3 regions of the Eubacterium sp. An3 genome follow, and region 3 is predicted to be linked to each of the others. Evidence: predicted binding sites of a transcription regulator. Region 3 holds the regulator's gene; each other region holds the start of a gene.
What was found. The regulator Rex, encoded in region 3, represses fermentation and respiration genes when NADH is low (regulators of the CRP and FNR family bind a similar motif). The targets are predictions, from matches to a motif close to ATTGTTAANNNNTTAACAAT.
Positions count from the first base shown of each region.

Region 1 (10,345 bases), on a different contig from region 3:
ATGAAGTTCATTCTGTGTTGCGCATGGAAGAGCGACATCACATTTTACCTGCCATACGCCGCGGCCTTCATGATATTCGCTGTTTGGACGATAGTTCTTGTATTCGGTCAGGCGGGCACGGTTCACTTCTTTGATCTCTTTTAATGCGGCAACATCAATGCCTTCCGGATCATATACCCATCCTGTGGAATCAGAGCATGTTACAACTTTTGCGCCTAACTGCTGTGCTTTTTCGATGGCGTAGATGGCAACATTGCCGGCGCCGGAAACGCAGACGGTCTTACCTGCTAAATCCATGCCATGGTCTTTTAATAACTCTTCTGTAATGTATACAAGGCCGTAACCGGTTGCCTCTGTTCTTGCGAGAGAACCGCCGAAAGTAAGACCTTTACCGGTCAGGACGCCTTCGTAACGTGTGGTCAGCCGTTTGTACTGTCCGAACAGATAACCGATCTCTCTTCCGCCTACACCGATGTCGCCGGCCGGTACGTCGCAGTCAGGACCGATATGTTTGTGGAGCTCTGTCATGAAGCTCTGGCAGAATGCCATAACTTCACGGTCAGATTTACCCTTCGGGTCAAAATCAGAACCGCCCTTGCCGCCGCCGATCGGAAGACCGGTCAGGGAGTTTTTGAAGATCTGCTCAAAGCCCAGGAATTTGATAATACCCTGGTTTACGGAAGGATGGAAACGTAAGCCTCCCTTGTAAGGTCCGATAGCGCTGTTGAACTGTACGCGGACACCCATGTTCACCTGTACATTTCCTTTATCATCAACCCAAGGAACACGGAACTTGATCATTCTTTCCGGTTCAGTCAGTCTTTCCAGAATGGCTTCTTTTTTGTAGAATTCTTCATTGGCTTCAATGACCGGACGAAGAGATTCGAATACTTCTGTGACAGCCTGGTGGAATTCCGGCTCACTTGGATTTTTTGTGATTACTTTTGCGAGAACGTCATCAACGTAAGACATAAATTAATCCTCCTTAAAAATGCATCATTGCTTTTTTATTTCTTCAACGCTCCCTATTATACTATATTGCTTTCTCATAATCAATAAAAAGAATGGCAAAAACTACATTTTTCTTAAAAAAAATTTCATAACATGACGGAAAAACTCGCATTTTTAAGAAGAAAGTGAGAAAAAATGATGGTTTCCAATTCATTTCCTTCAAAAAATTAACTGAAAATATAGGAAACCCATAAGAAAAAAAGGCGTGGACGCCGGAAAATGTATCAGAACGGCGCATAAAAATTAAAAAAAGAAAGTGAAAGTGCATAAAAATGTATACGAGAAATAAAATTGACAGCCTGTTGTAAGGAAATCGTGAAAAAAATGTGAAAAGGCCATATTGTTCACAAAATTATCTTAAATGTTGCATAGTATGTACGAAGCAAAATCATCGCAGGCTGCGGCAAAACTCACGATGGGGCAAAACTCACGATGGAATGGCATAAGCAGAGTCGGCGCCGGAAGCACTGCGTAAAAAATAATGGAGGATGATTATGATTGAAGTAACAAATCTGGTAAAAGATTATGGAAATCATCACGCCGTAAAGGGAATCAGTTTTACGGTGGGAGAAGGACAGATTGTCGGACTTCTCGGACCCAATGGCGCTGGTAAATCCACGACCATGAACATCATGACCGGATACATTTCGTCCACAGCCGGAAAGGTGAAGATCGGGGAGTATGATATGTTTGAGCAGCCGCTGAAGGCAAAGAAGCTCATCGGTTATCTGCCGGAGATGCCGCCGATCTATGAAGAGATGACGGTAGAAGAATATTTGAATTTCGTGTGCAGTTTAAAAGGCATACGCAAAAAGAAGGACAGAATGGAGAACATTGCAGAGGTGGAAGAAGCGGTCAGGATCACGGATGTAAAGGGACGTCTCATTAAAAACCTGTCAAAAGGATATAAACAGAGGGTGGGACTGGCTCAGGCGCTCATTGGTAATCCTCCGCTTCTGATTCTTGATGAGCCTACGGTGGGACTCGACCCGAATCAGATTATTGAAATCCGTGCCCTCATCAAAAAACTGGGAGAAAAACATACGATCATATTGAGTTCGCATATCTTGTCGGAGGTCAACGCCATCTGCGATTATGTGCTGATCATTGACAAAGGTCTTCTCGTGGCGGAAGATACGCCGGAAAATCTGTCGGAGCATTTTGCGGATAAAAACCGGATCCTTCTGTCTGTCAAAGGAGAAAAAGAATTGATCGAACAGGCTCTGGAGGAGTCAGAATATATTGCTTCGTATACTGTTACCGGAGAAAATGAAGGCGTTCTGGATGTGACGGCGGAAACCAGTGTAAAAGAAGATGTAAGAGACGCGCTCTTTTTTGAATTTGCAGATAAAAAGCTGCCGATAGTCAAGATGGAGACGGAGACCTTAAGTCTTGAAGAAGTGTTCCTGAAATTGACCGGCAAGGAAGGAGAGGAAGAAGAATCATGAGAGCAATCTATATAAAAGAAATGAAATCATATTTCCATTCATTATCCGCCTATCTGTTCCTGGCGCTGTTTCTCGCCATTTCCGGCGTATATTTCTCCGTGATATGCATGTCGTACGGATATACGGATTATGCGGCGAACATTTATTCAAATATAACTATTATCTTTATCATTATTGTGCCGATACTTACCATGCGCCTCATGGCGGAGGAACGTAAACAGAAGACGGATCAGTTGTTGCTCACCAGTCCGGTCAGGGTAACAGGGATCATACTCGGAAAGTATCTGGCTGTGCTTACACTCCTTCTTGGAGCTGTGGTTATCACATTTTTGCAGGCTGCTGTCCTCAGCATGTACGGGGATGTGAACTGGCTGACAGTGCTGACAGGAGGGCTGGGATATTTTCTGGTGGGAGCCAGCCTTCTTGCCATCGGGCTGTTCATTTCCTCTATCACGGAAAGTCAGATGATCGCGGCAGGAATTTCTTTTGGCGTAGTGCTTCTTTGTATGCTGCTGCCGAATCTTTCGGACATCGTGCCGGGCAGAGCCAGATATACGTATATAGTATGCGGAATAGTCATTGTTCTGCTGGCCTGGTTTTTCTATGAGGAGACAAAAAGCTGGAAGGCGGGAGTGATCACCATGGTTCTCGGCGCGGCGGTTCTTGGGCTTTTCGCCTGGCGGACTCCGGAATTATTTGATAACGGCCTGTCAAAAATCATTGACTGGTTTTCCATTATGGACCGGTTTAATGATTTTTGCTCTGGTATCTTAAACGCCTCTTCGATCATATATTACCTGTCGTTTATTGCGGTATTCATTTTTCTGTCCATCCAGACGATTGAAAAACGCAGATGGAATTAGGAGGAGCAGCACATGAATAAGAAGTTTTGGAAAAAAGAGAAAAAAGGAAAACTGTTCAGCGGCCGGCAGATTTTTAAAAACCGGCATTTTAAGAAGGGACTGTTTTCTGCGGTGGCCGTGGTGCTGGTGCTTATTATCGCCGTGGGAGCCAATGCGCTGATCACATGGAAGGATTTCAGCATTGATGTGACATCTAACCAGATTTATTCTCTGTCTGATCAGACCAAAAGTATTGTGAAAGCGCTTGATCAGGAAGTGACGTTCTATGTTATCAATTCAGAATCCGATGTCAACGGCGCTTACAAAAAGATTTTTAATGAGTATAAAAAATTATCTTCTAATATAAAGATTGAGTACAGAGATCCGGAACTTTATCCGAATTTCACTCAGGATTATGTGGAAGATACCGAGGAAGTCAGCAATGACAGCGTGATCGTAGTCTGCGGAGATAAAAACCGGTACATTTCTTCCGATGATTTTATCACCTATAGCTATGACAGCGGGTATTCGTATTCCGCCAGTGAGCTTCAGGTAGAAAAACTGCTGACAGAAGCTATTAATTATGTTATTTCTGATGAAACGCCGGTAGTCTACACCCTGAGCGGCCATTCGGAACAGGATCTTTCCTCCGATGTGATAAGCAGCTTTGAGGGAGACAACTATGCGGTTGAGACGCTGAATCTTCTTTCAGCAGGCTCTGTGCCGGAAGACTGCGAGATTCTTCTTATTAACGGCGCGCAGACTGACATTACGGAAGATGAGAAGAATCAGATCAAGACCTATATGGATAACGGCGGGAAAATGTATGTGTTTCTTGACGCCAGCGTGGAAGATCTTCCACAGCTTTATTCTCTGCTGGAAGAATACAACATCGGTGTGGAACCGGGCGTAGTGGTTGAAACAGACGCCAACATGTACACCCAGTATCCGATTTACCTTCTGCCGGAGATTCAGGATTCTGACGTGACGGAGGCACAGTATGACAGTAATATTTATATTCTTGCCCCGAGCGCCAAAGGACTTACGGATCTGTCAGCGGATGATGCGGAAGAGGAAACCAGCGAGGATACCAGTGAGGAAACCAGCGAAGAAACCAGTGAGGATACGACTTATACCGTAACTTCCCTGCTGACTACCAGCGATGGTGCGTACTCCAAAGTGGATACCAACAGCTCCACCATTGAAAAAGAAGAAGGTGACATCGACGGGCCGTTCTCCATCGCCATGGCAGTTTCCGATGATAACGGCGGCAGGCTCATTGTGACCGGCTGCAGCAACATGCTGGAAACATCCATTGATTATGCAGTAGGCGGAGCCAACACAGATTTTGTGTTAAATGGTGTGAATTATCTCAGTCAGCAGGAAAGTAAAATCTCCATACGAGCCAAAGATCTGTCCACTGACACAGCCATTGTTCCGGCTTTCAGCCAGAAAGTAACGCTTGTTGGCTGCGTATTTGTTCTGCCGTTGCTGCTGCTGGCAGCAGGCATTGTGATGGCAGTGCGCAGAAGAAGACTTTAATTTATCGGAATAAATTCCGGCTGCTGTTCCCGGTACAGGGCGTAATACCGGAATCCTGCCTCGGACAAAATCTCTGGCAGCCGGTCAAAAGCGTAGGCCATGTCTTCCGGGCGGTGGGCATCGCTGCCGATAGTGATGATCTCGCCTCCGAGATCGCGGTAGCGCTTTAAGATCTCCATGTGAGGATTCGGCCACGGCAGCCCCTTCTTCAGGCCGGCGGTATTTACCTCAAGCCCTTTTCCGTTGTGGATAAGATAGCGGAGGATCTCATCCAGGATATCCGCGTAATCCCCATAATGAAATTCCGGACGTGGTTCAGGGATATAGCGGCTGATATAATCCAGATGGCCGGCGGTCTGGAAGAACGGGTATACTTTCAGATTGTCCAGCGTGCTTTCAAAATACCGGCGCAAGCCTTCTTCCGGCGTGTGCGTTTCAAAAAAGACCGCATCATAAGGATCGACGCCGTCCACCAGATGGCAGGAGTTGATGATGAAATCAAAGCGGCCGCCTATTTTGCTGTAAAAATTAATGAGAGCCGGACCCGCGTGTTTTTGTACGCCGAGCTCGATGCCGTGGAGCAGTTCGATCTGCGATGCATATTTTTCTTTCAGCCGGAGAAACATAGTATAGTAGGCTCCGAAATCCAGCTGAAAGTCCAGGCCGTCCTCGGTAACGGGAAAATCATAATCATAGTGTTCTGTGAAGCAGAGGGTGCGCAGACCGAGGGAAATGCCCTGTAACACCATGTCTTCCATGGAAGCCTCGGAATCTGAGGAAAAAAAACTGTGCAAATGTGTGTCGCTTATCAGCATTAAGATACTCCTTTCATGGATATTATTTATGAATAATATTGGATTTGCCGGTTACTATATAATAATAGCATAAAATCAGTGATAATATTTTTCTTTTTTTTATGCAAATTTTTACTTGAAAAAATACCATAAATTAGGTAAAATAGTTAAGGATTTGACATAGTGAGTCAATTCTTTTATAGGATGTGGACAAGAAGTCCATATTCCTGGATTTTTAACAATTTCTAAAAACTTAGGAGGAATTATCATGGCAGTAAAAGTAGCAATTAACGGTTTTGGTCGTATTGGTCGTCTTGCTTTCAGACAGATGTTTGGAGCAGAAGGTTACGAAGTAGTAGCTATCAATGACTTAACAAGTCCTGAGATGCTTGCTCACCTGTTAAAATACGATTCTTCACAGGGAAGATACGAATTAGCTGACAAGGTTTCCTACGGAGAAGACTCCATCACAGTTGACGGACAGGAAATCAAAATCTACAAATTCCCGGATGCAAATGATTGCCCATGGGGAGAGATCGGTGTTGACGTTGTATTAGAGTGCTCCGGTTTCTACACAAGCAAAGCAAAAGCTCAGGCTCATATCAATGCCGGCGCTAAAAAGGTTGTTATCTCCGCTCCAGCTGGAAATGACCTTCCTACAGTTGTTTACAACACAAATCACGAGACACTGAAAGCTGACGATACTATCATTTCCGCAGCTTCCTGTACAACAAACTGTCTTGCACCTATGGCAGACGCTTTAAATAAATACGCTCCTATCCAGAGTGGTATCATGTGTACAATCCACGCTTACACAGGCGACCAGATGACACTTGACGGACCACAGAGAAAAGGCGATAAGAGACGTTCCCGTGCAGCAGCAGTGAACATCGTTCCTAACAGCACTGGTGCAGCAAAAGCAATCGGACTGGTTATCCCAGAGTTAAATGGTAAATTAATCGGTTCCGCTCAGCGTGTTCCTACTCCTACAGGATCCACAACAATCCTGACAGCAGTTGTTAAAGGAACAGACGTAACAGTAGAAGGCATCAACGCAGCTATGAAAGCAGCAGCTAATGAGTCCTTCGGTTACAACGAAGACGAAATCGTTTCCTCCGATATCGTAGGAATGAGATACGGTTCCTTATTCGATGCTACTCAGACAATGGTTTGCAAGATCTCTGATGATTTATACGAAGTACAGGTTGTTTCATGGTATGACAATGAGAACAGCTACACATCTCAGATGGTTCGTACAATCAAATACTTTGCTGAATTAGCATAATTTAAGACGATCATAATTGATTATATAAGATCCAGACATGGGTCCGGTCTGTTGGACCGGGCCCTGTTTGTTTTCAATATTGTTTAACGAGAGGAGATTACACCCATGCTGAATAAAAAATCAGTTGATGATATCAATGTAAAAGGTTTAAGAGTTCTGGTTCGCTGTGACTTCAACGTACCTCTGCAGGATGGAAAGATCACAGATGAAAACCGTCTGGTTGCTGCATTGCCAACCATCAAAAAGTTAATTGCTGACGGCGGCAAAGTGATTCTTTGCTCCCATCTGGGCAAACCGAAGGGAGAGCCGAAACCGGAATTATCCCTTGCTCCTGTAGCTGTACGTTTATCCGAGCTTCTGGGACAGGAAGTGAAGTTTGCTGCTGATCCGGAAGTTGTCGGACCAAACGCAAAAGCAGCAGTGGAAGCAATGAACGACGGAGACGTTGTATTATTAGAGAATACCCGTTATCGTGCAGAAGAGACCAAGAATGAAGATGCTTTCTCCAAAGATCTGGCTTCTCTCTGCGACGTATTTGTAAACGATGCTTTTGGTACCGCTCACAGAGCGCACTGCTCCAACGTCGGTGTTACCAAATATGTTGATACGGCTGTTGTCGGATACTTAATGCAGAAAGAGATCGATTTCCTCGGCAATGCAGTAAATAATCCGGAAAGACCTTTTGTTGCCATCCTGGGCGGAGCAAAAGTTTCCTCCAAGATTTCCGTTATCAACAACCTTCTTGATAAGGTTGACACTCTGATCATCGGCGGCGGCATGGCTTATACATTTGCAAAAGCACAGGGCAAAGAAGTTGGTAAGTCCTTACTGGAGGCTGATTATCTTGATTACGCCAACGATATGATCAAGAAAGCAGCAGACAAAGGTGTGAACTTATTACTGCCGGTTGACACCGTTGTGGCAAAAGATTTCAGTAATGATGCCCCAAGCCGCGTGGTTGAGGGAAGCATGGACGCAGATGAAATGGGTATGGATATCGGACCTAAGACAAGAGAGATTTTTGCAGATGCAGTGAAATCTGCGAAAACTGTCGTATGGAACGGACCGATGGGCGTATTCGAGATGCCGAACTTTGCAAAGGGAACTATCGCAGTGGCGGAAGCGCTGGCTGATATCAATGCTGTTACCATTATCGGCGGAGGAGATTCCGCGGCAGCTGTTAACCAGCTTGGATTTGGCGACAAGATGACACATATCTCCACAGGCGGCGGCGCTTCTCTGGAATTCCTGGAGGGCAAAGAGCTTCCTGGTGTTGCGGCAGCAAACGATAAATAATTGTATTCGAAATAAGAAAAGAGGAAATATTATGCGTAAAAAAATTATTGCCGGTAACTGGAAAATGAACAAAACTCCTAGCGAGGCAGTTGAGCTTGTCAATATGTTAAAACCGCTCTGCGCCAATGACGACGTAGATGTTGTGTTCTGTGTACCGGCCATCGATATTATCCCGGCGGTAGAAGCTGCCAAAGATTCCAATATTGCAATCGGCGCAGAAAACATGTATTATGAAGAAAGCGGCGCATATACGGGCGAGATTTCCCCGGCTATGCTGGTTGACGCCGGAGTGAAATATGTAGTTCTCGGACATTCCGAGAGAAGAGAATACTTCGGAGAGACCAATCAGGATGTAAATAAGAAAGTATTAAAGGCTTTCGAGCATGGTATCACTCCGATCATGTGCTGCGGCGAGTCTCTGGAACAGAGAGAACAGGGCGTTACCGTTGACTTTGTACGTCAGCAGGTAAAAGAAGGCTTCTATGGTGTTACCGCTGATCAGGCAAAGACAGCCGTAATCGCTTACGAGCCAATCTGGGCCATCGGCACAGGCAAGACAGCTACCACAGAACAGGCACAGGAAGTCTGCGCTGCAATCCGTGCATGCATCGCTGAGATTTACGATGATGCCACAGCAGCAGCAATCCGTATCCAGTACGGCGGAAGCGTAAATGGCAACACAGCTCCGGAATTATTTGCACAGGCAGATATTGACGGCGGTCTGGTTGGCGGAGCTTCTCTGAAAGCTGATTTTGGTAAAATTGTAAATTATAATAAATAATTGATGTTTTGGGGGCTGTTGCATGGATATCCGGGGAAGTTTTTCCCGGATACTGGCGGCAGCCCTGATTTTTGCGCTTTGTGCGGCTGCCGGAAAGAAATGTACAAAATATGCGAGGACAGCTGCCCCGCCAGCGCAGAACAATTTTATTTTACAGGAGATTTTGATATGAGTAAAAAACCAACAGTGTTAATGATTTTAGACGGATTCGGCTTAAATGATAATCCGAAAGGAAATGCGGTTTATGAGGCAAAGACTCCAAATATCGACCGCATTATGGAACAGTATCCTTTTGTAAAGGGGAATGCCAGCGGTCTTGCCGTTGGTCTTCCGGATGGACAGATGGGTAACTCCGAGGTAGGACATCTGAACATGGGCGCCGGAAGAATCGTTTACCAGGAGCTCACAAGAATCACTAAATCCATCGAGGATGGAGATTTCTTTGAGAATGAAGCGTTCCTTGCCGCAGTGGAAAACTGCAAGAAGAACAATTCCACTCTGCATCTTTACGGATTGTTATCCGACGGCGGCGTACACAGCCACAATACCCATCTTTACGGCCTGCTGGAGCTGGCTAAGAGACAGGGACTCACTGATGTGTGCGTACACTGCTTTATGGACGGACGAGATACCGCCCCTACATCCGGTAAAGGTTTCGTGGAAGAACTGGTAGCAAAAATGGAAGAGATTGGCGTCGGCCAGATCGCATCCATCGAGGGACGTTACTATGTCATGGACAGAGATACCCGCTGGGAGCGTGTGGAGAAAGCTTATGAAGCTCTCGTATACGGTGAAGGCGTGAAAGCTTCGGATCCGGTACAGGCTATGGCAGATTCTTATGCCGGCGATGTGACAGATGAATTTATTCTTCCGACCGTTATTGAAAAAGACGGAAAACCGGTGGGAACTCTGAAAGAGAACGACTCCGTAATCTTCTTTAATTTCCGTCCTGACCGTGCGAGAGAGATTACCCGTGCTCTCTGTGATCCGGAATTTAACGGATTTGAGAGAAAGAACGGTTACTTCCCGATGACTTACGTATGCTTCACAGAATATGACGCAACTATCCCGAACAAGATCATCGCTTTCCACAAAGTGGAAATTACCAATACTTTTGGTGAATTCCTGGCAGCCAATGGATTAAAACAGCTTCGTCTTGCAGAGACAGAGAAATACGCCCATGTAACATTCTTCTTCAACGGAGGAATCGAGGTGCCGAACGAGGGTGAAGACAGAATCCTTGTAAAATCCCCTTCTGTTGCCACCTACGATCTTCAGCCGGAGATGAGTGCGCCGGAAGTTGGTGAAAAACTGGTGGACGCCATCCGCTCACAGAAATATGATGT
Region 1 is NZ_NFIR01000009.1:77,677-88,021, reverse strand. Features, by position in the region: gene gdhA (NADP-specific glutamate dehydrogenase) at 1-972, opposite strand, end outside; gene B5F87_RS09630 (ABC transporter ATP-binding protein) at 1,506-2,459, shown strand; gene B5F87_RS09625 (ABC transporter permease) at 2,456-3,322, shown strand; gene B5F87_RS09620 (GldG family protein) at 3,335-4,843, shown strand; gene B5F87_RS09615 (histidinol-phosphatase HisJ family protein) at 4,840-5,658, opposite strand; gene gap (type I glyceraldehyde-3-phosphate dehydrogenase) at 5,906-6,922, shown strand; gene B5F87_RS09605 (phosphoglycerate kinase) at 7,028-8,218, shown strand; gene tpiA (triose-phosphate isomerase) at 8,247-8,999, shown strand; gene gpmI (2,3-bisphosphoglycerate-independent phosphoglycerate mutase) at 9,168-10,345, shown strand, end outside.
Region 1: a site for Rex is predicted at 5,801-5,820, ahead of gap (type I glyceraldehyde-3-phosphate dehydrogenase). Genes of this name have one in related genera too.

Region 2 (10,345 bases), on a different contig from region 3:
CGCCTACGGTCTGAGCGTTGTGAATCAGCTTATTGTATACGGATTCGTCCAGAGCTGATTTCTGAACGAGCATATTTACAATGGCAAAAGAGCCATGAATCTTTTCGACAGACAGGGCGGCGGCCTTCATGGCAGACTCCACCGCACTGGCAGTGCCTTCGATCTTGACTACGATCATACCGCTGTGCCCGGAGTATTCATATCCTAATAATTTAACGTTGGCGGATTTTGCGGCGGTGTCCGCGGCCTGGATGGCGGCGGCAAGACCTCTTGCCTCAATCAGCCCGATACATTTTCTTCCCATTGCTGTCACCTGTTTCTTCGTAGAGTCTGTCATTTTTTATTTTTATCTTAACATTTTCCTGCAAAGTGTCAATGGAATTCCTTTTGAAAAAAGGGGGTTATTTTGTGGTGAAATAGTTGACAAAAAAAACGCGGCATTATATAGTAGTACCGACTGGTACCACGTATGGAAAAGAGGCGGGAAATATGCTGGAAGATGGAAGAGTTTCCGATAATATTGTATTGCTGCAGCAGTTCGGATTGACCAGGCAGGAGGCGAAGGTCTATCTGCTTTTGCTGACAGAGGGATGTCTGAGCGGCTACGAGGCGGCAAAAAGAGCCGGTATCTCCCGTTCTAATGCCTACGGGGCGCTGGCGGGGCTGGTGGACAAGGGCGCCGCTTATGTTCTGGAGGAGCAGCCCGTGCGCTATGAGGCGGTGCCGGTGCAGGAGTTCTGTGATAATAAGATACATTTTCTGAAAGAGGCGGCGAAGACGCTGGAGGAGAAGATTCCGAAAGAGATGCACCAGGAGGAGCATTATGTCACCATCCGGGGCAGGAGGAATGTGGAAGATAAGATCAGAAATATGCTGCGCCAGACGAAGGAGAGGGTCTATCTGTTTGGTTCGGCGGCTACCCTGACGCTTTTTGAAAGTGAGCTTAATGAGCTGGTTCAGGCAGGGAGGAAGGTCGTTCTGCTGACGGAGGAGTCCTGTGAACTTGCGGGCGCGATTATGTACTGCACGGCGCAAAGAGGAAGTTCTGTCCGGCTGATCACAGATTCCAGCTATGCCCTGACCGGAGAGCTGGGAGAGGAGGCGCGCACGGCGTGTCTGTATTCCGCGAATCCCAATCTGGTGCAGCTGCTGAAGGACGCCCTGGCCAATGAGATTCAGTTAAATGTTATAAAACAACAGTAAAATGTTCATTTCGAACGGTAAATAAAGCAATATTGACAGAAAGGATAAGGATAAGATGGAGAAAAAACCTTTTGTGACAAAAGAGCAGTTGGAGGAGATTGTAAAAGAATATCCGACGCCGTTTCATCTTTATGATGAGAAAGGAATCCGGGAGACGGCACGGAATCTATACAAGGCGTTTTCCTGGAATGAAGGGTTCCGGGAGTATTTCGCGGTGAAAGCAACGCCGACCCCGGCGATTTTAAAGATACTCAAGGAGGAAGGCTGCGGCGTGGACTGCTCTTCTCTGACAGAGCTTATGATGAGCGACCGCTGCGGTTTTGCGGACGGAGAATCCATTATGTTTTCTTCCAATGAGACTCCGGCGGAGGAATTTGTGCTGGCAAAGAAGCTGGGTGCCATCATTAACCTTGATGATATCACTCATATTGATTTTCTGAAAGAAGCCTGCGGTATTCCGGAGAGAATCTGCTGCCGTTTTAACCCGGGCGGAATCTTTTCTCTGGGGACGGATATTATGGATAATCCGGGCGACGCCAAATACGGCATGACTAAGCCGCAGATTTTTGAGGCGTTTAAACGACTCAAGAGAGAGGGCGTGAAAGAGTTCGGTATTCATTCCTTCCTGGCCAGCAATACAGTATCCAATGAATACTATCCGACGCTGGCGGCGATTCTCTTTAATCTGGCTGTAGAGCTGAAAGAGAATCTTGATGTGCACATCGGGTTTATTAATCTTTCCGGCGGAATCGGTATCCCTTATACACCGGATAAGGAGCCAAACGATATTTTCGCCATTGGCGAGGGTGTTCGCGCCGCTTATGAGGAGATTCTTGTGCCGGCGGGAATGGGAGATGTGAAGATATTCACAGAACTTGGCCGCTATATGCTTGGGCCGCACGGTCATCTGGTGGTAAAGGCCATTCATGAGAAACATACCTATAAGGAATACATCGGTGTGGATGCCTGCGCCTGCAATCTGATGCGTCCGGCCATGTATGGCGCATATCACCATATCACGGTTATGGGCAAGGAAAATGAGCCGTGTGATCATACCTATGATGTGGTAGGTTCTCTTTGTGAGAATAATGACAAATTTGCCATTGACCGTAAGCTGCCGAAGATTGATATGGGAGATCTGCTGGTCATCCACGATACCGGCGCTCACGGTTTTGCCATGGGATATAATTATAACGGCAAATTAAAAAGTGCGGAGATTCTCCTGCAGGAGGATGGAAGCACCAGAATGATCCGTCGTGCGGAGACACCGGAGGATTATTTCGCGACGATTGAAGGATTTGATTTTTAGAATAATTGAGTAAAGATTTTGGGATGCTCCTTCAGAAGGGAAAATTGGTTCCCTTCCGATTGGTGCGTATTGCGCAAAAGGGGAAAAATCGGATAGTAGATTTTTCCCCTGAATATATTCTGATTCTATGGTTATCGTTTTTGTTTATGAAATATAATTTATCAAAATGGTAACTTTAGGTGTCGGTAGTAAATTATGCGATTGAGTCAAAATGCTGTTTCATTTTCTGTACTTCTGATTCCAGGACATTGAACCGGATCAGAAACATTTCTTTTTCACTTTCCATTTGCAGTACATGATCTAATTTGCGTGATAAATCGGTATGACCTTCAGCAATTATTTTTATGTTTCTGTTTGTTTCATTTTCCAGAGTAGTTTCAATTAATGCTGTCCGGAGTTTCAGATCGTCAACATCGGTTTTCAGAGCGCTTACGTCAGTTTTCAGAGCGCTTACGTCGGTTTTCAGAGCACTTACGTCGGTTTTCAGAGCACTTACGTCAATTTTCAGAGCGCTTACGTCAGTTTTCAGAGCGCTTACGTCGGTTTTCAGAGCACTAACATCGGTTTTAAGGTCGGCGATTTCGGACTTGACATCATTAAGGCCAGTGTTTGCGTTTTGTACTTCGGATAAAATCATTTGCAAGAGTTCCCGTTCGGACATTATATCACCTCGCTTTCATTTTGTGTGGGTAAGAGTACTATAACATATACCTTAAAAAATGTCTATAAGATATTAATATATTTTCTTTTCGGAGAGACGAATGGTATTAAGATGATAATAATAAAAGATTTGTTGTTAAAAAAACACAAAAAAAAATACTGAGATTTATGTAAAAAGGCAGAAATACTGCAGTTTGTTAATATGATAACAAAATCCTGTTGTAATTTGTATAATTCTACACTATAATAGATGTGTATTATGCATGTATATATGAAATCTACAGCAAAGAGGTGCTGAGAGAACTATATTAACCTTGAAAGAGCAAGCTGTCGTCGGACAGCAAAAGGAGGGTTTTATGCTGGAGCAAAGTTACTATGACAAAACGGATGAGATAATCGCGTCCCACGGGGCGAGAGAATCCTCGCTGATTCCTATTATACAGGATATTCAGAGTGAGTACCGTTATCTTCCGCCGGAACTGCTTTCTTATGTGGCAGGGAAAATCGGAATTACTGATGCAAAAGCGTACAGTGTCGCAACTTTTTATGAGAATTTTTCCTTTGAACCGAAGGGAAAATATGTTATCAAAGTTTGTGACGGTACGGCCTGCCATGTGCGGAAGTCTCTGACAATTCTGGAAAGACTGTATACGGAGCTGGGGCTTTCCAAGGAGAAAGTGACGACAGACGATATGATGTTCACGATTGAGACGGTTTCGTGCCTGGGCGCCTGCGGGCTTGCGCCGGTGCTGACAGTAAATGACAAGGTGTATCCGGCCATGACGCCGGATGCGGCGGCGGAGCTGATTCAGGAACTGCGTTCAGAAGGTTAGGTCAGGTATAAAGGAGATTAAAAAATGAGGATTGAGAACAGAGAAGCGCTTAATCAGCTGGAAGAATACGCGAAGCAGGTGATTGGGGTCAGCAAATGCAGAATATTGATCTGTGCCGGAACGGGATGTCTGGCCGGCGGTTCCGGGCAGATTTATGAGAAAATGTGCGAGCTTGTCAAAGGATATCCGGATGTGTCTGTGGAATTTGGTCCGGAGATTGCCCATGGAAATGGCCCGGTGACGGTGAAGAAGAGCGGATGTCACGGATTTTGTGAGATGGGCCCGCTGATGCGTATTGAGCCGATGGGTATCTTATATACGAAGGTGTCCGTGGATGACTGTGAGGCTATTTTTGAGAGAACCATCAAAAAAGGAGATGTGATACGTCATCTCCTCTACAAACAGGACGGCATTGAATATCAGAAACAGGAGGAGATTCCTTTCTATAAGAAACAGACCCGTCTGGTACTGAAAAACTGCGGGCATATTGATGCGGAACATATCGAGGAATACATTGCCTGCGGCGGCTACCAGGCGTTTGCCAAGGCGTTGTTTGACATGACGCCGGAGGAAGTCGTGCAGGAAATTATGGATTCCAATCTGAGGGGCCGCGGAGGCGGAGGCTTCCAGACCGGTTACAAATGGAAGCAGGTGGCCGGACAGAAAGAGAAGATTCGTTACGTTGTCTGTAACGGCGACGAGGGAGACCCGGGAGCCTTCATGGACAGAAGTATCATGGAGGGCGATCCGCACAAGATGATCGAGGGTATGATGATCGCGGCGTACGCTGTCGGCGCTCAGGAAGGATATATTTATGTGCGCGCAGAGTATCCGCTGGCCATCAGCCGTCTGAAGCTGGCTATCCAGCAGGCAGAAGAAAAGGGGCTTCTGGGGGACAATATTTTAGGAACAGACTTTTCATTTCATTTACATATTAACCGGGGTGCGGGAGCCTTTGTCTGCGGCGAGGGAAGCGCGCTGACCGCATCTATTGAAGGAAAGCGGGGCATGCCTAGAGTGAAGCCGCCGCGGACTGTGGAGCAGGGGCTTTTCGCGAAACCGACGGTACTCAATAACGTGGAGACCTTTGCCAATGTGCCGATGATCATTACCAATGGAGCGGCCTGGTACAAGACCATCGGGCCGGAGAAGAGTCCGGGAACCAAGGCGTTTGCCCTGACCGGAAGTGTGAAGAACACCGGTCTCATTGAAGTGCCGATGGGAACGACACTGAAGGAAGTTATCTTTGATATCGGCGGCGGCATCAAGGGAGATGCGGAATTTAAGGCGGTGCAGATCGGCGGGCCGTCCGGCGGCTGTCTCATCACCCCGCATCTTGATGTGAGTCTGGACTTTGATTCTCTGAAAAAGATGGGCGCTATGATCGGTTCCGGCGGCCTCGTTGTCATGGACAGCAACACATGTATGGTAGAGGTGGCGAGATTCTTCATGAATTTTACCCAGAATGAGAGCTGCGGTAAATGTGTGCCGTGCCGGGAGGGTACGAAGCGGATGCTGGAGATTCTAGAGCGGATCGTGGCAGGAAATGGAACGCTGGAAGATCTGGATCTGCTGGAAGAACTGGCGACGACTATTACAGACACCGCTCTGTGCGGTCTTGGAAAGAGCGCGGCGCTGCCGGTGATGAGTACGCTGAAATTGTTCCGGGATGAGTATGTGCAGCATGTGGTGGATAAGAAATGTGCGGCGAAGAACTGTACGGCGCTGCGGCGGTTCGTCATCAGTCCAACCCGGTGCAAGGGCTGTTCCAAGTGTGCGAGAAACTGTCCGGTGGGCGCTATCAGCGGAAAGATTAAGGAACCATATGTGATCGATAATTCCAGATGTATCAAGTGCGGCGCCTGCGAGAGTGCCTGTGCATTTGGAGCCATCCACATTGAAGCGTAGGAGGCTGAGAGACTATGAAATATATGACCATCAACAATCGAAAAGTTGCTTTTGATGACGAGAAAAATGTACTTTCTGTCATCCGTAAATCCGGTATTGATCTTCCTACCTTCTGTTATCATTCGGAATTGTCCACCTACGGCGCCTGTCGCATGTGCGTGGTGGAGGATGACCGGGGCAAGATCTTTGCCTCCTGTTCCGAGGTGCCAAGGGACGGAATGGTGATCTATACAAATACGCCGCGGCTGCAGCATCACAGAAAAATGATACTTGAGCTGCTTTTGTCTTCACATTGCCGGGATTGTACCACTTGTAAGAAGAACGGCGTCTGTACCCTGCAGAACCTGGCCAAACAGCTGGGCGTAAGTTATATAAGATTTGAGAACAATAAACCGACGCTGCCGCTGGATGAGAGTTCGGACTGTATTGTCCGTGATCCGAATAAATGTATTCTCTGCGGCGACTGCGTGCGTACCTGTGATGAGATTCAGGGACTGGGCATTCTGGACTTTGCCTACCGGGGTTCAAACATGCAGGTAATGCCGGCGTTTAACAGAACCATGGCGGAAACAGACTGTGTGGGCTGTGGCCAGTGCCGGGTGGTATGTCCGACCGGTGCCATCACCATCAAGCAGAATATCCATCCGGTATGGATGGCTTTGTCAGATAAGAATACCCGGGTGGTGGCGCAGATCGCGCCGGCCGTAAGAGTAGCTGTGGGCGATAAATTCGGTATCCCTAAGGGAGAAAATGCACTGGGACAGCTGGTGGCGGCTCTGCGGCGCATGGGATTTGACGAGATTTATGATACCAATTTTGGCGCAGACCTGACAGTCATGGAAGAGGCCAAGGAATTTGTGGAGCGGCTGGAGTCCGGAGAAAATCTTCCGCTTTTTACTTCCTGCTGTCCGGCATGGGTGAAGTTCTGTGAGAATAAATACCCTGATCTGCGGAAACACATTTCAACCTGCCGTTCTCCGCAGGAGATGTTCGGGGCTATCATCAAGGAAGAAGCCCGTATGAATAAAGAAGATACGAGAAAGACTATGGTGGTTTCCATCATGCCTTGTACTGCAAAGAAAGCGGAGATTCTTCGTCCGGAGCATTATACCGACGGCGAGCAGAACGTGGATCTGGTGCTGACTACCACGGAGATCACACGTATGATCAAGGAGGCCGGCATTGATCTGTCTCAAATGCCGTCCGAAGCTCTCGATATGCCGTTTGGCCTGTCCTCCGGAGCCGGAGCTATCTTCGGCGTTACCGGCGGCGTTACAGAGGCGGTGCTCCGTCGGCTCGTTGACAGCAGCGCGGCGGAGGATCTGGAGAATATCAGCTTTACCGGAATCCGCGGTACCGAAGGAATTAAAGAAGCTGTGGTAGATTTTCACGGGCGTGAGCTGAAACTGGCGGTGGTCAACGGCCTGCGCAATGCCGACGAAGTGATGAAGAAGATCCAGTCCGGAGAGGTATACTATGACTTTGTGGAAGTCATGGCCTGCAAACGAGGATGTATGGCTGGCGGCGGTCAGCCGGTTCCAATCGGCCCGCGCACCAAGGCAGCCAGATTTGAGGGTATCTATAGGATTGACAGTGTGGCGCAGATCAAGCGTTCCAACGAGAACCCTATTATCCAGACTCTTTACGATGGACTGCTGAAAGGAAAAGAGCATAAGCTTCTTCATAATGAGTGGTAAATATGATATGATAAACAGGGAGCAGCGAGTGTCTGCTCCCTGTTTTGAATGTGAAGAAACAGCACATGACGACTGCTGATCATGAAAATATACAGGCAGCGGAAAGGGGAAGACCATGCGTGAGAATTTATTGACTGTGGTGGAAGCGGCAGAAGTTCTGAAGGTAAAGAAAAATACCGTTTACGATATGATAAAACGTGGGGATCTGAAGGCGTCCAAGCTGGGTAAACAGCTTCGTATCCGGCAGGAGGATCTGGATGAATATATCCGGTACGGAGGCCGGACGCCGAAGGAGGCAGCCGGAGAAGAGGGAAGTTCATCGGCAGGAGCGGGCTGGCTGCGGAGCGGATTGGCAGAAGGAAGGAGAAACGATAACGGGCCTCTGATCATCTGCGGGCAGGATGTGGTGCTTGATATTCTGGCGGACCGGCTGAGCCGCCATCCGGAAGGATGTCCGGCAGTGCGATCTTATAAGGGGAGCTATAATGCGCTCTATGCCATGTATCAGGGACAGGTGGATGTGGCGACGGCGCATCTTTGGCATGGGGCGACGGATAGCTATAATCTGCCTTATGTGAGCAGTATGCTGCCGGGGACAGATCTGGTGGTCGTCCATATGCTCAAGCGGAAGGAGGGCTTTTATGTGAAGAAGGGGAATCCGAAGAATATTCAGACCTTCGATGATCTGAAAAGAGAAGATGTCCGGATTGTGAGCCGCGAGGCAGGAAGCGGGGCAAGGGTGCTGATGGATGAAAAACTGCGGCAGCATCACATTTCTCCGGCAGAGGTGCGGGGGTATCATAATATCGTCAATTCCCATCTGGAAGCTGCCGCCGCTGTCTCAAGAGGTGAAGCCGACGTGGCGCTGGGAACAGAGAAGCACAGCCTTCAGGTATCTGGTATTGATTTTATCTTTCAGCAGGAGGAATCCTATGATATGGTCTTTCGTAAGGAGGACTTTTGGAAGCCGCCGTATCAGGCGCTGCTCCATATCCTGCAGTCTTCAGAATACCAGGAAGAGGTTTTCGCTTTAGGAGGGTATGATGTGACAGGTATGGGAGAAGTTATTTATTCGGATTAGATATTTTTTACATGTCAGGAAGATACCGCGTTAGTTTTTATAATTATGTTTGTCCTTTTTTGTTGGATTTTTATGGTGGTATGAGTATAATAAAAAAGAAATAAAACAATACAAAACACAATAAAATAAGCAAAAAAGAAGGAGAAAAACATGAAAAAACACGGTTTGGTAAAGAAATGTATGACTTTTGCGCTGGGAGCGGCGCTGATTATGGGCATGGCAGGCTGCGGCCCGGCCGGTTCTGACAGCGGCAGCGGACAGGATGCCAACGAGACGTCCGGAACAGAAGCGGCCCGGGAGGGGGCCACTGCGGCGCAGGCGGCAGCGGGAGAGGAGACGACGCTTTTGATCGCGGCTGCAGCCAGTCTGGAAGCGGTATTTGAGGATCAGCTGATTCCGATGTTTGAGGAAGCTAATCCGGGCATTCAGATGGAAGGAACTTACGCAAGCTCCGGTGATCTGCAGCAGCAGATTGAATCGGGACTGGAGGCGGATCTGTTTATGTCAGCGGCAACCTCCAATATGGATACCCTGGTGGAGGAAGGCCTTGTTGATCAGGCCTCCGTTGTGAATCTGCTGAAAAACGATGTTGTTCTGATCGTGCCGGAAGGCGTAGAGTCCAACGTTACCGGTTTTGAGGATCTGGCCAACGCAGATGTGGTTGCCATCGGCGATCCGGAAAGCGTTCCGGCAGGAAAATACGCCCAGGAGATTCTTACAGGTCTTGGCATCTATGACCAGGTGGCAGAGAAGGCAAGCTTCGGCAACAGCGTGACCGAGGTACTCACCTGGGTGGCAGAGGGAAGCGCCGACGCAGGCATCGTATATTCTACGGACGCGCTCACAGAAAACAGCAACGGCGATGACAAGAAGGTGACCGTTCTGGCAACGGCAGACAATTCCATGATGGAAACACCGGTCATCTATCCGGTGGGTATCACCACTTCCACCAACAAAAAAGAAGCGGCTCAGACCCTGGAGGACTTCCTGCAGAGCGAAGAAGCCATGAATGTATTTGTGGAAGCAGGATTTACCGCTAATAAATAAACAGTTTTAAATTACAGGTCTTTTGAAACAGCAGTCCGGGCGGCGCATGGCGCGTCCCCGGACGTTCTCTGTGTCACAAGACCGGGATGGAAAGGAATCATTATGGACTGGTCACCGGTACTTATCTCGTTAAAGACAGCGACCGCCAGCATCATCATTACATTTTTTCTGGGAGCTGCCATGGCGGAGCTGGTATTCTGCATCAAAAATAAAAAACTGAAAATGATTCTGGATGGGCTGTTCACCCTTCCGCTTGTTCTGCCGCCGACGGTGGCCGGATTTTTTTTACTGTACATTTTTGGAATCCGGAGACCGGTCGGAAAGTTTCTGGTGGATTATTTCTCGGTGAAGATTGCCTTTTCCTGGGAAGCCACAGTGCTGGCGGCGGTACTCATTTCATTTCCTCTCATGTACCGGGCGGCGAGAGGAGCCTTCGAACAGGTGAATCCCGATCTGCTTTCGGCGGGAAGAACCCTAGGAATGTCCGAGTGGAACATTTTCTGGAAAATACAGTTTCCTGTGGCAAGACCCGGCGTGGTGTCCGGCACGGTGCTGGCCTTCGCCAGAGGTCTCGGCGAATTCGGCGCCACGGCGATGATCGCCGGAA
Region 2 is NZ_NFIR01000004.1:193,884-204,228, reverse strand. Features, by position in the region: gene B5F87_RS06445 (BMC domain-containing protein) at 1-304, opposite strand, end outside; gene B5F87_RS06440 (TrmB family transcriptional regulator) at 421-1,203, shown strand; gene B5F87_RS06435 (diaminopimelate decarboxylase) at 1,259-2,512, shown strand; gene B5F87_RS06430 (hypothetical protein) at 2,706-3,173, opposite strand; gene B5F87_RS06425 (NAD(P)H-dependent oxidoreductase subunit E) at 3,529-4,005, shown strand; gene B5F87_RS06420 (NADH-quinone oxidoreductase subunit NuoF) at 4,030-5,913, shown strand; gene B5F87_RS06415 ([FeFe] hydrogenase, group A) at 5,928-7,610, shown strand; gene B5F87_RS06410 (helix-turn-helix transcriptional regulator) at 7,726-8,691, shown strand; gene modA (molybdate ABC transporter substrate-binding protein) at 8,842-9,738, shown strand; gene modB (molybdate ABC transporter permease subunit) at 9,841-10,345, shown strand, end outside.
Region 2: a site for Rex is predicted at 3,366-3,385, ahead of B5F87_RS06425 (NAD(P)H-dependent oxidoreductase subunit E). Genes of this name have one in related genera too.

Region 3 (10,345 bases):
TTCGGCTTACAGTACGTATAAAAAGAGGAAGATTCATGGCTGTAAAAAGCATACGAGAGATAAAAGAAGAATTCAAACAGATTCCTCCGGAGAAGCTTCCGGAGTACATGGATCTGTACCGGGATGACAGCCGAAAGGGCGTGCAGGACTTTCTGAAGACGCAGGAGAATCGGATGAAAAAGTATGAGGCGGAGCTTGTGCGTATTGAGGAGCTTTGCTCTTTCGAGAAAAAGTACAGCGATTACTCCTATATCTGCGGTGTCGACGAGGTGGGAAGAGGACCTCTCGCGGGACCGGTGGTGGCAGGAGCAGTCATCCTGCCGAAAGACTGCCGGATTCTCTATATCAATGATTCCAAGAAACTTTCCGCCAAAAAGCGGGAGGAGCTCTCCGCGGAGATTCAGGAGAAGGCCCTTGCCGTCGGCATCGGGCTGTCCACTCAGGACAGGATTGATGAGATCAATATCCTGCAGGCCACTTACGAGGCTATGCGAAAGGCCATCGCCTCGCTGTCTGTGGAACCGTCTCTTCTGTTAAACGATGCGGTGACCATCCCGGCTGTGGATATTCCGCAGGTGGCCATTGTAAAGGGCGACGCCAGAAGTATTTCCATCGGCGCGGCCAGTATCGTGGCAAAGGTATATAGAGACAGGATGATGGAAGAATATGATAAAATGTATCCGGGTTACGGATTTGCGTCCAATAAAGGTTACGGCTCAAAGGAACATATCGAAGCGCTGCACCGGATGGGACCTTGCCCACTGCATCGGAGAAGTTTTCTGAAGTCGATCCTGTAAGAAAATTGAAAAAATATTTAGCAGTATGCATGCGAGGGGACGCTGCAAAAAAGGAGCATAAATGAAAAACAGAAAAGAGCAGGGACGCGCTGGAGAGACCGCGGCGGCATCTTTTCTGAAAAAACAGGGAGTGCGTATTCTGGTACATAATTATCAGTGCCGGTGGGGTGAGATTGACCTGATCGGTCAAGCAGGAAATACGCTGCTCATCGTGGAAGTAAAAACACGGACAAGCGGCCGGCAGGGATATCCCTGCGAGGCTGTGGACGTAAGGAAACAGCGGAAAATCTGCCGGGTGTACGATCATTTCCGCATGGAGCGCCGGCTGGACGACTGTCAGCCGGTGCGGTTTGATGTGGTGGAGGTCGTGGAGACTGTCGGCGGATATTATTGCCGCTGGATAAAAAATGCCTTCGAGTATCAGGGAATGTGAAGAGTCTGTAACGGAGCGGAAGACATAGCGAAAAAGAATGAGGAGATAATCATGGAGTGGAATTATGCCAATAAGAATCATTCAACTATTATCAACGAGAAAAATGGCGTGGTGTATCTGACCTTTCCAAAGCTGGCGGCCGCCGGTGTGCGTCATGGATTTTCCACCCGCATGGGAGGCGTCAGCAAAGGGTATCTGGGAACTATGAATCTGTCCTTTACCAGAGGAGACAGGGAAGAAAATGTCCGGGAGAACTTTCGCCGGATTGCGGACGCCATCGGATTCCGGGAGGAACAGCTTGTGTTTTCCGCGCAGGTTCATGAGACAAAGATTCGGAAAGTGACAGCGGCAAACAGGGGTGAGGGTATTACAAAGGAGACGGCGCCTGGCATCGACGGCCTTGCCACCGATGAAGCGGACGTTCCGCTTTATACCTCTTACGCGGACTGTGTGCCGCTGTTATTTTATGATCCGCAAAAGAAAGTTGTAGCCATGGCTCATTCCGGATGGCGGGGAACTGCCGCCCGCATCGGGGCGAAGATGGTACATTTCATGGAAAAGGAATACGGCAGCCGGGCGGAGAATATCATCGCGGCTGTCGGGCCGTCCATCTGCAGGAAATGTTATGAGGTCAGTGAGGATGTGGCACAGGCGTTCCGGGAAGCATTCCGGCCGGAACAGTTTCCGCTGCTTTTTGATGAGAAAGGGCAGGGTAAATATCAGCTTGATCTGTGGGAAGCCAATCGGATCATTCTCACGGAGGCGGGAATCCTGCCGGAACATCTGGATGTCACCGATCTTTGCACCTGCTGCAACCATGACAAGCTCTTTTCCCACAGAGCCAGCCACGGGAAGCGGGGAAATATGGGATGTTTTATGTGTTTGGACGCCGAAACAGAATAAAAATGCAGGGAGAACGACTATGAAAAAACAATGGCATCTTATCACCGGGGTGGAGCCGGGAAGCATTGCGGAGGAATGCGGACTGGAGCCGGGGGACCGGATCGGGGCCATCAACGGTCATGAGATAGAAGATTTTTTTGATTATCAATATTATATAGAAGAAGAATTTTTGAGTGTGGAAGTTCTGACCAGAGACGATGAGGAATGTACGCTCGAGATAGAGAAAGAGGAAGAAGAAGACCTGGGTCTTGCCTTTGAATCCTTCCTGATGGATGAATATAATTCCTGCTGCAATAAATGTATGTTCTGCTTTATTGATCAGATGCCGCCGGGGATGAGAGATACCCTGTATTTTAAGGACGACGATTCGCGGCTGTCCTTTCTGCAGGGCAATTATATCACTCTCACCAACATGAAGGAAAAGGATGTGGAGCGGGTCATCCGCTATCATCTGGCTCCCATCAATATTTCTGTTCACACCACCAATCCGGAGCTTCGCTGCCGGATGCTTCACAATCGTTTTGCGGGAGATGTGCTGGAAAAGATCCGCCGCTTTTCTGAGGCGGGTATTCCCATGAACAGCCAGGTGGTGCTCTGCAAAGGAATCAACGACGGAGAGGAACTGGATAGGACCATCCGGGAGCTGGGAGAGTTTCTTCCATATATGGAGAGCCTTTCCGTGGTTCCGGTGGGGCTGACAAAGTACCGGGATGATCTTCCGAAGCTTGACGCCTTCACACGGGAGGACGCCGGAAAAGTGCTTGCCCAGATCCAGGGCTGGCAGAAACATTTTCTGGAAGAAAACGGCACGTCCTTCGTTCACGCCAGCGATGAGTGGTTCATTCTGGCAGGGGAGGAGTTTCCTCCTGTGGATTACTACGAGGGCTTCGGGCAGCTGGAAAACGGCGTCGGCATGATGCGCCTGCTCATCTCCGAGGTGGAGGAAAGCCTCACGCAGCTTGCCGGAGATGACCGGGAGAAAACAGTGTCCGTCGCCACGGCGAAGCTTGCGTATCCGACCATCGAAAAGCTGGCCGCGCAGGTGATGGAAAAGTATCCGAACGTGCATATACATGTATACTGCATTGAGAATACATTTTTTGGCGAGCAGATCACCGTCACGGGACTTCTCACCGGACAGGACATCAGAAAGCAGCTTGCCGGCCGGGAACTGGGGGACGAGCTTCTCCTTCCGTGCAATGTGCTGAAAGCCGATGAGGACATTTTTCTTGATGATATGAGCCTTTCGGAGCTTTCCGAAGCTTTACAAGTGCCGGTGAATATTATACAATCAGAAGGACAAGATTTTGTAAATAAAATAATCAGTATGTAAAAGGGCTGTGAAGACGGCCAATATAGGAAAATGGAGGTAAGACATGAGTAAACCAGTTGTAGCAGTGGTGGGCCGTCCCAACGTGGGCAAGTCCACATTATTCAATGCGCTGGCGGGAAGCAGGATTTCCATCGTAGAAGATACCCCCGGAGTAACCAGAGACCGGATTTATGCTGATGTTTCCTGGCTGAATTATCAGTTTACGCTGATCGACACGGGAGGCATTGAGCCGGAATCCAAAGATATCATTCTTTCCCAGATGCGGGAACAGGCGGAGACAGCTATTATGACCGCCGACGTGATCTTGTTCCTGACCGATGTACGGCAGGGACTTGTGGATGCGGATTTCAAGGTGGCGGATATGCTCCGGCGTTCCGGACGTCCGGTACTTTTGATCGTCAATAAAGTGGACAGTTTTGAGAAGTTCATGCCGGATGTGTATGAGTTTTATAACCTGGGTCTCGGCGATCCGATTCCGATCTCTGCGGCGGGCAAAATGGGACTTGGCGATATGCTTGACGAGGTGGTGAAGCATTTTCCTGACGCGGCAGCGGAGGAGGAAGAGGATGAGCGGCCGAAGATCGCCGTTATTGGTAAGCCGAACGCCGGCAAGTCTTCTATTATTAACAAGCTGCTGGGCGAGGACAGAGTGATCGTCTCCCCGATTGCCGGAACAACCAGAGATGCCATTGACACGACCGTGACGAGAAACGGACAGGAGTATGTGTTCATCGACACGGCGGGTCTGCGCAGAAAGAGCAAGGTAAAGGAAGAACTGGAACGATACAGTATCATCCGTACCGTCACCGCGGTGGAGCGCTGTGATGTGGCAGTGCTCATCATCGACGCGGAGGAAGGCATCACCGAGCAGGATGCGAAGATCGCAGGTATCGCTCACGAGCGCGGCAAAGGTATGATCATTGCCGTCAATAAATGGGACCTGATCGAGAAGGACAATCATACCATGAAAGAGTTTACGGAGAAGATCTGGGAGAAGCTTTCCTACATGCCGTATGCGGAGCTTATTTTCCTGTCGGCTAAGACCGGGCAGCGTCTTCCGAAGCTCTTTGACCTCATTGACGCGGTTATCGCCAACTGTGCGCTTCGGGTACAGACCGGCGTGTTAAATGAGATCCTCACGGAGGCCATGGCCATGAAACAGCCGCCTTCCGATAAGGGCAAGAGACTCCGTATTTACTATATCACGCAGGTTTCGGTGAAGCCGCCTACCTTCGTGATGTTTATCAACGACAAGGATCTGACGCATTTTTCCTATACAAGGTACATTGAGAATCAGATTCGTACTACTTTTGGTTTCCGGGGAACGCCAATCAAATTCATCTACCGGGAAAGAAAGGAGAAATAATGACAGGGCATATTGGGTATTTTATAGCAGCTATTATTGTGGGTTATTTTTTGGGATGTATCCAGACCGGATATTTTGTCGGCAGAATCTGCGGACTGGATATCCGGCAGTACGGCAGCGGCAACGCGGGGACGACCAATGTGCTTCGTACTCTGGGCAAAAGCCGCGCGCTGATCACATTTCTCGGGGATGCGTTAAAGGGTATGATTCCGGTCCTCATCGTGAAGCTGGTCATCGGACCGGCAGTGCCGGATTTGAATTCAGAGCTTTTGCAGCTTGTTCTGGGATTTGCAGTGGTTCTCGGTCATGATTTCCCGTTCTTCCTTCATTTTAAAGGAGGAAAGGGAATCGCCACTTCAGCGGCAGTCATGATGGGATTTGACTGGAGAATGGGACTTTGCTGTCTGGTGATTTTTGTGGTGGTCGTGGCTGCTACAAGATACGTTTCTCTGGCGTCCACGCTGCTCTCGGCAGCGCTCATCGCAGAAATTCTTATCTTCTATCCGGGACGATGGGATTTATTTGTGCTGATCGTTCTTTACGCCGGATTTGCCATCTACCGCCACCGGGCCAATATCAAGCGCCTGCTGGCTGGCACCGAAAGCAAGCTGGGACAGAAGGTGGAAGTAAAGAAATAGTGATTTGTCGATTGGAACTGTGAGTTTTGAGATTATCAGAGGATGTATGAGCAGACGAGATTTGCGATGCTGTACACACCATAAAAAAACGCAGACGGGAAGCTCTTCTCCTCCACCTCGGCAGGCTGATTACGGAAATATACATGATAACTTTTCCATGACGCCTGCGCTCACAGTCGTCGCCGACCTTTCCCGCTGTGTTTTTCTATTGAGATATCATGCCGCAAATCTCTGTCTGACTGCATCACTCAGATTACAAAAAATGCCTGTTCCAGATCGACAGCATCTGTACCCTTGTGGCTGACTCTTCGGCTGAAGGCCAAATCAGGCGAATTCATCTGTGAACAGTCAGAACATCATCTGTTTTTCCAGAAACATTTATTTTATCACGTTGTATATTTGTGAATTTCCAGGTATCTGAACACAGCCTTCTCTGAAATAGCCTGTGTGGTATACTTGAAGATTCACAAATCCCCATTAGTCTTCCGACAATTCTTCCCACTTATCATATAGTTCCAGCAATGCTGCTTCGTTCTCCTCGTATTTGGTGGAGAGTTCCATGAGGCGGCTTACGTTGCTGGCAATCTCCGGATTGTTCATCTCATTTTTGATCTCTTCATTTTCTTCTTCCAGGCGGCTGATTTCCGCCTCAGTTTTTTTCAGTTCGTTGGCGCGCTTCCGCTGTCTGGCAGCTTCCTCACGGGATTTCTTCCAGTCTTCTTTGGAGGAAGAGGATGTGGCAGGTGTGGTCTCTGCCGTGGACAGATTGGCCACAGACTCGCTGTCCGCGGCAATGTTTCCCGCTTCCTTCTGTTCCAGATAGTAGGTGTAATTACCTTTGTAGTTGACGATGCCCTCTGGTGACAGGTCAAGGATTCGGGTGGCAGTCTGATTGATAAAGTACCGGTCATGGGACACGTAGAAAACCGTGCCCTCATAGGCGTTGATGGCGTCCTCCAGGATCTCTCTTGACTGGATGTCCAGGTGGTTGGTCGGCTCGTCGAGGATCAGGAAGTTGGCGTTTGACAGCATCAGCTTAGCCAGAGAGACCCGGCCCTTCTCGCCGCCGCTCAGCGTCCCAATCTGCTGAAATACCCGGTCTCCGGTAAAGAGGAAGGCAGCCAGCACATTTCGGATGCGGGTGTTGGTCAGTTTCGGGTAGGCGTCGGAAATCTCGTCGAAGATCGTTTTCTCGTCATTTAACACGTGCTGTTCCTGGTCATAGTAGCCGATGGATACTTTCGCACCGTAATGAATCTTACCGCCGTCCGGACGCAGGTGTCGGTTGATGATCTTTAGGAGCGTGGTCTTTCCAGTGCCGTTGGCGCCCAGAAGTCCGACGACCTCGCCACGCTGGATGGAGAGATTCAGGTTGCGGAAGAGCGGCTTGTTCTCGAAGGATTTGGAGAGATTTTCGATGGTGAGCACATCGTTGCCGCTCATCACTTCCGGCTCCAGGGCAATGCGCATCCGGCTGTTGAGTACCACCGGCTTGTCAACCCGCTCCATTTTGTCGAGCATTTTTTCCCGGCTCTCGGCGCGGCGGATGGATTTCTCACGGTTGAAGGAGCGCAGTTTGGTGATAACTTCCTCCTGGTGTTTGATCTCCTGCTGCTGGTTCAGGTAAAGCTTCATCTGGGCGTCCCGCTGCGCCTTCTTTTTCTCCGCATACTGGCTGTAATTGCCGAGGAAAGTCTGGCTGTCGCCGGCCTCGATCTCGATGACCTTGGAAACTACCCGGTCCAGAAAATAACGGTCGTGGGAGACGATGAGTACAGCGCCCCGGTAGTTGCCAAGGAAAGTCTCCAGCCAGCGGATAGCGTCCATGTCCAGGTGGTTGGTTGGCTCGTCCAGAAGAATGATATCCGGCTGAGTCAGAAGAATCCGGCTCAGAGCCACACGGGTTTTCTGTCCTCCGGAAAGTGTATGGATGGGAGTATCGAACTCTTCTTCGGTGAAACCGAGACCTTTAAGGACGCCGTTGATCTCGCTTTTCCAGGCGTAGCCGTTAGCCTTTTCAAAACGCTCTGTCAGGCGGGAATAGTTTTCCATGGCATTTTCCAGTTCCTCTCCGGAAAGCCGGCTGATGGACTGTTCCAGAGTGCGGATATTCTGTTCCATGTCGATGATCTCTTTTTTGGCGTCCAGCATCTCTTCGTAGATGGTGCGGCGGGAAGTCACGTCGATGACCTGGGACAGATACCCCATGGTAGCGCCCTTTTGCAGCACCACTTCGCCGCCGTCCGCCTCATACTCACCGGTGATGATTTTAAGAAGAGTTGTTTTTCCGGCGCCGTTGATGCCGATCAGGGCGGCCTTTTCTCCCTCGTTGATCAGAAAATTTATATTATTCAAAATTGTATCGCCGCCAAAGGCTTTTGTTATCTTTTGACATGCTAAAATCATAAAAAACCTCCGTATATGCAGTGTGTTTTATTTTTAAAAGCGTAATTTTCAGAGAAAATGTGAAATATTTATCTTTTACAAAAGTGCAGTCCGCGCAGAAAAAAGGATAAAACTCTTCCTTATTATAATCTGCGAAAAAGGCGAAAAACCAAACATTGGCTATTTTATCATGAAAGAAAAAATAAGGGAAGGGAAAAAACTGGTTTGACAAATGAATAAAATCTGAGTATAATTGATTTGCTGTGTAATAAATAGAATGCGAAAGTTTTGTCAAAGGAAGGATTCTATGGAAGACAAGAAAGTGAATGCGAGATCAGCCAATGAAAAAGTGATTTCACCTGCTGTTATCAAGAGGTTGCCAAGGTATTACCGGTATCTCGGCGATTTATTGAAAAATGATGTTGTCCGTATTTCCTCAAAAGAACTGAGCCAGAAGATGAATGTGACCGCTTCACAGATTCGACAGGACCTGAATAATTTTGGAGGATTTGGTCAGCAGGGATATGGATATAATGTGGAATTTCTCTATAATGAGATGGGGAAAATACTTGGCCTTGACAAAACGAATAATGTAATTATTCTGGGTGCCGGTAATTTAGGACAAGCTCTGGCTAATAATCAGGAATTTGAAGAGAATAGTTTTAAGATTATCGGTCTTTTTGATGTGAATCCCCGCCTGGTGGGAATGACCGTGCGCGGCGTGGAAGTCTATGATATTGACATGCTGGAGGATTTCCTTTCGAAACATGAAGTACGGATCGCCGCACTGACTCTGCCAAGGAGCAAAGCGCCGAAGATAGCCAGAGAACTGGTTGAGCTGGGTGTGAAGGCGTTTTGGAATTTTGCGCCGGTGGATTTGAATTTACCAGAGGACGTCATCGTCGAAAATGTGCATTTGTCAGAAAGTATTATGACACTTTCCTATCGTATTCATAGCATAAATGAATAGCAGGCAGAAAGATGAAGGACTGAGGTTTTTCATCTTTCTTTTTTATAGGCAGATGAAGGATGTGGATAAGAGCGGCTTGTGCGCCGCGGCAATAGTGTGAGGAGGGAAACTATGCAGTATATAGGTTCAGGAGATGAGATGCAGCGCATCGACGCATATAGTATTGAAACCATGGGGATTCCGGGCATTGTGCTTATGGAGAGGGCGGCTCTTGCCATGGAAGAAGAGATCGTCCGACGCTTTCCGGCTCCGGCGTCCGTCACCATTATCGCGGAGCGGGGCAATAACGGAGGAGACGGGCTGGCGCTGGGACGGCTGCTTCTCGCTATAGGCTATGACGTGTGCATTTTTGAGATCGGCGGTGTCCGCCGGGCGTCGGAATCTTATCAGATTCAGCGAAAGATTCTCGAGAATCTGGGCGTATGTTTCCTGGAAGCTTTGCCGGAGACCGACAGCGACCTGTGGGTAGACGCGGTGTTCGGCGTGGGAGTGAAGCGGGAGGTGGCAGGTATCCAGCGGGAAGTGCTGGAAGAAGTGAACCGCCGGAACGGATATAAGATCGCGGTGGATATTCCTTCCGGCGTGGACGCATCCAGCGGACGAATCCTGGGATATGGCTTTCAGGCAGATATGACTATCACTTTTGGCCTGAATAAAGTAGGCCTGGCGCTTTACCCCGGCGCTTCACTGGCAGGGGAAGTGGTGGTGAAGGACATCGGCTTTCCGATACAGGCGGTGGACGCCGTCAGCCCGGAGACTGTGACATATACACGGGAAGATCTGTGCCGGCTTCCGAAGAGGCACCCGTGGTCTAATAAAGGCACATACGGAAAGGTGCTCCTCATTGTGGGGGCGAAGAACATGGCGGGAGCCGCCTGTCTGTCGGCGTCTGCCGCTTACCGGACAGGCAGCGGCCTGGTACGGATCTTTACCTGTGAAGAGAACCGGGAGATTCTCCAGAGCCGGGTGCCTGAGGCCATTATGACCACCTACCGGACAGAAGAGGAAGCTTTGGAAAAGCTGCCGGAGGCCCTCGCCTGGGCCAGTGTGGTGGGCATCGGGCCGGGACTTGGGCAGAATGCACTGACCGGACGGCTGCTGTCTGCGGTGCTGGCGCAGGGGTGCTGTCCGCTGGTCATTGACGCCGACGGCATCAATACATTGGCGGCATTGCAAAAAGAGGAACGAGAGCTTTACCATTCTTATGGCGCGCCGATGATTCTTACGCCGCATCTTAAGGAAATGGAGCGGCTCACGGGCAGGACGGTGGCGGACATCAAGAATGATCTTATGGGAACAGCGAAGGAAGACGCTGACCAGCGTCATATTTTTGTGCTGAAAGATGCCCGGACCATTGTGTCTGACGGCAGCGCTCCCACATATATTAATATGAGCGGTAACAACGGTATGTCGACGGGAGGCAGCGGAGACGTGCTCACCGGCATCATCTGCGGTCTGCTGGCAGGAGGACTTTCCGCCCTGGAGGCAGCCCGGCTGGGCGTATACTGTCATGGACTGGC
Region 3 is NZ_NFIR01000011.1:81,153-91,497, forward strand. Features, by position in the region: gene B5F87_RS10775 (ribonuclease HII) at 36-797, shown strand; gene B5F87_RS10780 (YraN family protein) at 859-1,230, shown strand; gene pgeF (peptidoglycan editing factor PgeF) at 1,282-2,133, shown strand; gene B5F87_RS10790 (DUF512 domain-containing protein) at 2,153-3,466, shown strand; gene der (ribosome biogenesis GTPase Der) at 3,510-4,832, shown strand; gene plsY (glycerol-3-phosphate 1-O-acyltransferase PlsY) at 4,832-5,470, shown strand; gene B5F87_RS10805 (ABC-F family ATP-binding cassette domain-containing protein) at 5,948-7,876, opposite strand; gene B5F87_RS10810 (redox-sensing transcriptional repressor Rex) at 8,163-8,825, shown strand; gene B5F87_RS10815 (NAD(P)H-hydrate dehydratase) at 8,937-10,345, shown strand, end outside.